One region of the Bacillus sp. GW823-FHT06B01 genome, then DNA from elsewhere that is predicted to be linked to it. Evidence: a T-box and tRNA genes for the amino acid it is inferred to sense, from the RefSeq annotation. Region 1 holds a T-box; the other holds one or more tRNA genes.
What was found. The T-box of region 1 lies ahead of ileS2 (isoleucine--tRNA ligase). A T-box ahead of a tRNA ligase gene usually reads a tRNA of that ligase, here a tRNA-Ile.

Region 1 (3,886 bases):
CTACTTGTTTTAAAATATCATCTGAAATACGTACATCAGATTGATAGTCAACAGAAGATACCCATAAGCGTAAAATATCTCCACCTAATTGATCCATAATTTTCTTCGGTACGACGATGTTTCCAATCGACTTACTCATTTTACGCCCTTCACCATCTAATACGAAACCATGGCTTAGTACGCCTTTATATGGAGCTTTACCTGTTACAGCAACTGCTGTTGATAATGAAGAGTTAAACCAACCACGATACTGGTCCGATCCTTCTAAATATAAATCAGCTGGACGTTGTAAGTCTTCGCGCTCTTCTAATACTGCTTGGTGAGAAGAACCTGAATCGAACCATACATCCATGATGTCTGTTTCTTTACGGAATTCACCATTTGGGCTACCTGTATGTGTAAATCCTTCTGGTAATAGATCTCTCGCTTCACGCTCAAACCATACGTTAGAACCGTGCTCACGGAATAAATCTGCTACATGGTTAATTGTTTCATCTGTAATAATTGGATCACCATTCTCTGCATAGAATACAGGGATTGGCACACCCCATGCACGCTGACGAGAAATACACCAGTCACCACGGTCACGAACCATATTATGAAGACGAGTTTCTCCCCATGCTGGTACCCATTTTGTTTCCGCAACAGCTTCCAATAATTCTTTACGGAACGCTTCAATAGATGCAAACCACTGTGCTGTCGCACGGAAAATAATTGGTTTTTTCGTTCTCCAATCATGTGGGTATGAATGCGTAATGAATGCTAGCTTCAGTAACGCGCCTACTTCTTCTAATTTTTCTGTAATTGGCTTGTTAGCTTTATCATAGAATAAGCCTTCAAATCCAGGTGCTTCATTTGTTAATACACCTTTATCATCAACTGGGCAAAGTACTTCTAATCCATACTTTTTACCAACAACGAAGTCATCTTCCCCGTGTCCTGGTGCTGTATGAACACAACCTGTACCTGCATCTGTTGTTACGTGATCTCCTAGCATAACTAATGAATCACGATCGTAGAATGGATGTTTTGCAACTGTATACTCAAGTTCGCTACCTTTTACCGTTTTCACAACTTCAGCATTTTCCCACTCTAACGTTTTTGCAACTGTCTCAAATAGTTCAGAAGCAATAATATATTTTTCATCATTTACTTTTACAATAGCGTATTCAAGTTCTGGGTGAACAGAAATACCTAAGTTTGCAGGTAACGTCCAAGGTGTTGTTGTCCAGATAATGAATTTCTCATCACCTTCTAATACGTTCTTTCCGTCTTTTACAGGGAATGCTACGTAAATAGATGCTGATTTTTTATCTTGGTATTCAATTTCAGCTTCTGCTAAAGCTGATTCACTCGTTGGAGACCAGTAAACTGGTTTCTGCCCTTTATAGATATAACCTTTTTTCGCCATATCACCGAACACTTTAATTTGTTGCGCTTCATAAGCCGGCTCTAAAGTAATATATGGGTTATCCCAATCTGCACGTACACCTAAACGCTTAAATTGTTCACGTTGACGTTCTACTTGTTCATATGCATACTCTGCACATAACTTACGGAACTCAGCAACTGTCATTTCTTTACGCTTTACACCTTTATTTGTTAAAGCTTGCTCAATTGGTAAACCGTGTGTATCCCAACCCGGTACATATGGTGCGCAGTAACCAGTCATTGATTTATAACGAACAATAAAGTCTTTTAACACTTTATTTAATGCATGTCCCATATGAATGTCACCATTCGCATATGGAGGTCCATCATGCAGTACAAATAAAGGACGACCTTTCGTATGTTCTTGTACCTTTTCATAAATATTCATTTCAGCCCACTGTTCTTGCATTGCAGGCTCACGTTTTGGTAAATTCCCACGCATTGGGAACTCTGTTTTTGGCATTAGTAATGTATTTTTGTACTCCATGCTCAATTCCTCCTTACATGTATAAAAGAAACACTTAAAAAACGGAATAAAAAAGAGACTTTCTCATCCCCAAAAGGGACGAGAAAGTCTCCCGCGGTACCACCCTAGTAGATCCTATACGTATGTATACAATCCTCTTTATATTCTTAACGCGAATATACGCCTACGCTTACTCTATTTGTTCAGCGCGGAACTCCAGGGTGATATTCCCATTATCTCCTTATCCTGAGCTTACACCATCCTCAGTTCGCTATATAAGGTATGAAAAAGGTACTTATCCCTATCTTCGTTTTTCTTAATAAATATGTTGTTTAAAATTATATGTAATAATGAGAAAAACGTCAAGCTTACACTGTTTCTTCTTTTTTCAACAGTTCATCTACTTCGTCTTCTAACTCAATTAGTTTATCCCAATCATCGTTGTTTAACATTTCAAGCTGTGTTTCTAATAACATACGGAAACGAGTGCGGAATACTTTCGCTTGTTTCTTTAGCTCTTCAATATCAAAGGCAACTTTTCTTGATTTTACTAACGCTTCGTTAATAATACGATCTGCATTCTTTTCAGCTTCACGTACGATTAATTTTGCTTCTTTTTGCGCATTACGTTTTACTTCTTCCGCTGCTTCTTGTGCAACGATGATAGATTTGTTTAACGTATCTTCAATATTAGAGAAATGATCTAACTTCCCTTCTAATTGCGCAACTTTTTCTTCTAAAGCTTTTTTCTCACGAATGACTAATTCATAATCTTTGATAATTTGATCAAGAAACTCATTTACTTGATCTTCATCATAGCCACGGAATCCGCGACCAAATTCTTTGTTATGAATATCTAATGGTGTTAACGGCACAACGCCACCTCCAAGTAGTTATCTAAATTTCCTATTTCAATTATATCTTTTCTTCGACAAAATAGGAGGATTTCCTTCTAAAAAACCAATCATTTTAGTATACCATACAAAATTCTCCATTTGTCGCGCTTTGTTCTACCTTCTACAGAAAACAATTTACTTCGTCCATATCCTCTCACTGAAAAAACATCTCCTGGATAACATTCATAAGAAGTTTGCTCCACTGTTTTCCAATTAACTTTTACTAAACCATTTTTTATGAAAGGTTGTACTTTTTGTCTGGATATATGTAACATTTCAGCTAACATAACATCTAAACGAAGTGAAGAAACCGTTCCAGATTTCTCTCCCCACGTTTCTTGCATCTGTAGAATTTTTTCTCCTTGTACTGGTGATAAGGAGACTTTCACTTTCCCTATAGATTGTAAGTTCATCTCAATATAAGATACAACTTCTTTCGCGACTACAATTTGGGCACGATCTTCTTGAAGCAAAATATCACCACATTTTTCTCTCGTTAAACCAAGAGACATAAATGTACCTAATATTTGCCTATGTTCTAGCGTATAAAACTTGGAAGGATAGTCAATTTCCAATACTTCTACTTGAAATTCCTCTTCATTCACTACTAGATAGTCCGGATAAATGAGTGCTCTCTTACGCTCTGCATGAGGCGTTGCACCATCAAACTGTACAGCAACATCCCCTTGTCCTATTACCATAGTGACAATTTGTTGTTGTCTTGGATCAAGGAAGTCTGTTAACTTCACTTGATGGTACTCCGCTGCTCGCTTCCACTCTAACACCTTATCCACAAAGACCTCTTCATCGGGTCTGAAATGTTCATAGATGCTCATGTATTTAACCTCTTACTATAAGAAATAGTTGAATATACTTATTAAACCATTCGTAGCAAGCTTTAACGTGAAAATCGCAACGAGTGGAGAGATATCAATCATACCAAGCGGCGGAATAAATCTGCGAAATGGTTCTAAATACGGTTCACAAATACGCGCAAGAATTTCTCCAAAAGTTGATTCCTTTGCACCAGGGAACCATGATAGAAGAATGTAAATAATAAGTGCCCACGAGTAGATCTCGATAGCAGTAATTA
Region 2 (3,886 bases), 350 kb from region 1:
TTTCTTTTGTTGTTTCTGCTTCTTGCTCATACAAACCTCCTCTACCAACAGCTATGTAATGTGAAAGGGACACCTTCATACAGGTGTCCTCACTGCTGTCTTACATCTTTTTCTATTCTAGCATAAAACAACCGAGAAGTTAACCTTCTGGTTCTGTTTGATTCTGCGCATTTGCTTGCGTTACAACACTTGTTTTACTTGCATTTCCCTCATCATATTTGACATTTTTAACTGCAAAATAAATAAGAAAATGTCCTGCACCTAAAATACATAATAAGTAAGGTAAACTTTTTTCGGGCGGAAAGAATAGTACAGCGCATAAAAAACTTAAAATCGAGCAAATTCTTCCTGCATTTAACCATAATTCTCGGACAACTACATACTCTACACGCCACTCTCTCGCATTTTTCGCTCTGCCAATTACATCGTATGTCATGGACCCGTACGGAACAAGCAAAATAGGGTATGCAACCGCAATACACGCTGCATAAATAAGTAATTTTGCGTATGTAACGTTGAATATAACTAAAAATACGACAGCATATAAAATAATGCCTCCAAGTAAAATTGCTTTTTTCCGCCACTCTTTCTTTAACATACGAGTGACTAAGTAGTAACATACAAATGATACAGCAGAATTTACTAAGCTATATTTTCCTAAGGCGAGTTCACTATCCGTCGCTAAATACACGTACACGGAAATCACAAAAATAAACGTTCCCTCTCTCAACCCTTGGAAAAAATGAGCACGTGTAATTCTTCCCCAATTTTTATCAATCTGCCGCTCTTTCAATACTTGTACAATTTCATACCGTCCTTCACATTCTCTCTTAGATACAAAAAAGCTTAAAATAACAGCAATTGCAAATAACACTAACGAAAGAAAGAATATGACCGTATAGCCACTCCATTTTTCCATACGTGAAATTGTGTATCCAGCTGCTATCGGTCCAATCATGCCAGAGAAGGATGTAAGAAGTCCAAGAAACCCATTAAAGAAATCTCTTGTTTCTGGTTCTGTAATCTCAAATGTTAATAAGTTAAACGCGAGCCAGTAAAAACCATATCCGACTCCTAAAAGAGCCCCCATTAATAAAATATAGTGAGAAGCGCTTTTTCCCGCTACTAAAACAACGATAAAAAAAATAGCTAACGTGCCTACGCCTATTCGTAACAAGATTGAGCGATCAATACGCTTCGCTAATTTCCCACCTATAAGAAATGTGAGAGGCTGCAATACAACGCTGGCCAAATTATACAAGCCAAGATTCACATAATTTTGTGTTTGTTTCCATAAATAAATGTTAACAAACGTATTCGATAAAGAAATTGCGAGCGTGTATAAACCTCCAATAAGGAGCAACAACACTAAATCCCGATTCACTTCAACGTCACCAATTATATGTTTCCACTTCATACACAACTCTCCTTTACTTCATGTTCTAGTCTTCCAAAGACAAGCCCAATTATGTAAAAGGAAAGCATAGAAAAAGCTAGGAGCATTCTCCTAGCTTTTTCTATCGTTATTACAATTATTTTGCTTCTTGGTAACGTTTTTCAGCAGCGTTCCAATCTACAACGTTCCAGAATGCACCGATGTAGTCAGGACGACGGTTTTGATAATTTAGGTAGTAAGCATGTTCCCAAACATCTAAACCTACAACTGGAGTTTTACCTTCAGTTAGAGGAGAATCTTGGTTTGGCGTGCTTGTTACTTCTAACTCACCATTGTTTACTACTAACCAAGCCCAACCAGAACCGAAACGAGTTGCGCCAGCTTTTGCGAATTCTTCTTTGAATGCATCGAAGCTACCGAATTTCGCTTCAATTGCAGTTGCAAGTTCGCCTACTGGTTGTCCGCCGCCGTTTGGAGATAAGATTGTCCAGAAGAATGTATGGTTAGCATGTCCGCCACCATTGTTACGTACTGCTGTACGGATTGCTTCTGGTACTTCGTTTAAGTTTGCAACTAATTCTTCTACGCTTTTGTCAGCTAATTCTGCATGACCTTCTAAAGCAGCGTTTAAGTTTGTAATGTAAGTGTTATGATGTTTTGTATGATGGATGTTCATTGTTTCTTTGTCAAAGTGAGGCTCTAAAGCATCATACGCATAAGGTAAATTTGGTAATTCGTGTTTTGCCATTGTTATATTCCTCCCAGTTTATGTATTGCCACTTAAGTGACATACAACTTCATTCTACCCTAATTGCCATAGGGTGCAAACAAATAAATCACATTGTCTTGCTATCATTAACGTAGCAAAAATCCCACTTCTTTTCAATTAAAATGCTCATATATTCCGTAAAAAAAGCTCCCTTCTACAAGGAAGCTTCCCACTGACATAATAAACATGCGAAATGGATATGGACCCTGTAGGACTCGAACCTACGACCGGACGGTTATGAGCCGTCTGCTCTAACCAGCTGAGCTAAGGGTCCACAATTATGTATGTAACAACATATCAAATAAAGGAATTCCTATCGGATATATCCTTTAAGAAATGTAAGATAAATTTACCATATGACAAAGAAAAGTGTCAATTGTATTTTTCTCATATAAAAGAAGAAAATTAATAAAAAGAAATTTAGTTATCTCCACTATATGTAAATATAATATATCTTGAGATTCTCTAGATTCCTACGTTACAATGATTTTATACATACATAAAGGAAGTGAATCTATGTCCATATTTACCCAATTAGCAAAAAGCGTATATTCGCCTAAAGATATGGCGCTATTCCGTTTTCAAAAAATCGGAAAAACCATTTTGTATATTATGCTACTTTGTCTAATCACTACTATTCCAAGAACATTCTTTTACGGCAGCTTTATCCAAGATAGTGTCAGCATGGTAAATCAAGCAATTGAAAAAGATTTACCTGATTTTAAAATCGAAAACGGTGAACTAAAAGCAGATATTGAACAACCTATTCTAAAGGAAGAGGGAGATGCTCTTTTCGTATTTGACCCCAATACAACAGATATAGAAACATATCAAAACAAAACTGGTTTATTTATTTTAAAAGATAAAGTAGTTTCTATAGGAAATGGTCAAACACAAACATACTCCTATAATGATTTATTAGGGACATCTCTTGAGAAGAAAGATTTGCAAGATTTCATTTCTGTATTCGATAGTATTTATCCAATTTTACTAGCCGTTATTGGAGTGTTAGTGTACCTATTCCAATTGTTTATTACTTTCTTAGGAATTACTTTACTTGCGTTTATAGGTTCTGCTATGAGTGGTCAACGTAAATTATCTTATAAGCAAATATGGACGTTAACTGCATACAGCTACACAATCCCAACAATCTTCTTTATGATTATGGATCTATTCAAAATTGTTGTACCTGGTTCAACATTCATTTATATCGCAGTTGTTTTAATTGTTCTTTACTTAACGATTAAAGAAGTTCCAAAACCGAAAGAAAAATAAGAACGAAAAAAAAATGCCTAAATAGGCATTTTTTTTTTGGACAAGCATATATTCCTAGCAAAGGAGTGAAGAATATGAAAAGATTAGGTATATTCTTATTCGTGCTTGTTCTTGGTTATATATTTTATTACGATATAAAAATCGGCACTTTACCGATGTTAAGTTCATATAAAAAAACAACCGCTGCCCAAACGATAAAGCAAAAAAATACAGATACAAAACAAAAGAAAGAGAACAAAGCAGAAAAAGAAACAGATGTAACTTATAAAACAATCGAAGTCAAAACAGGTGAGACAGTTCTTTCTATTACCGAACAAATTAATAAGAAAAAAATCCCTTCCATTGAAAAGGTAATTGATGACTTTAAACAACTAAACAAAAGTACATCTGCTACAAAAATACAAATTGGAAAGTCTTATAAATTCCCGTTATATCAATGAGCAATC

Region 2: it has a tRNA-Ile gene. The T-box ahead of ileS2 (isoleucine--tRNA ligase) is inferred to sense a tRNA for this amino acid. The anticodon was not compared.

The regions. Positions count from the first base shown of each region.
Region 1 is NZ_JBXAHR010000002.1:922,056-925,941, reverse strand. Features, by position in the region: gene ileS2 (isoleucine--tRNA ligase) at 1-1,918, opposite strand, end outside; T-box leader at 1,990-2,214, opposite strand; gene divIVA (septum site-determining protein DivIVA) at 2,266-2,772, opposite strand; gene AC1Q8N_RS11975 (YlmH family RNA-binding protein) at 2,862-3,629, opposite strand; gene AC1Q8N_RS11970 (YggT family protein) at 3,645-3,886, opposite strand, start outside.
Region 2 is NZ_JBXAHR010000002.1:574,515-578,400, reverse strand. Features, by position in the region: gene AC1Q8N_RS10020 (peptidoglycan D,D-transpeptidase FtsI family protein) at 1-30, opposite strand, end outside; gene AC1Q8N_RS10015 (MFS transporter) at 140-1,417, opposite strand; gene sodA (superoxide dismutase [Mn]) at 1,533-2,144, opposite strand; tRNA gene AC1Q8N_RS10005 (tRNA-Ile) at 2,366-2,439, opposite strand; gene AC1Q8N_RS10000 (DUF1189 domain-containing protein) at 2,682-3,440, shown strand; gene AC1Q8N_RS09995 (hypothetical protein) at 3,515-3,880, shown strand.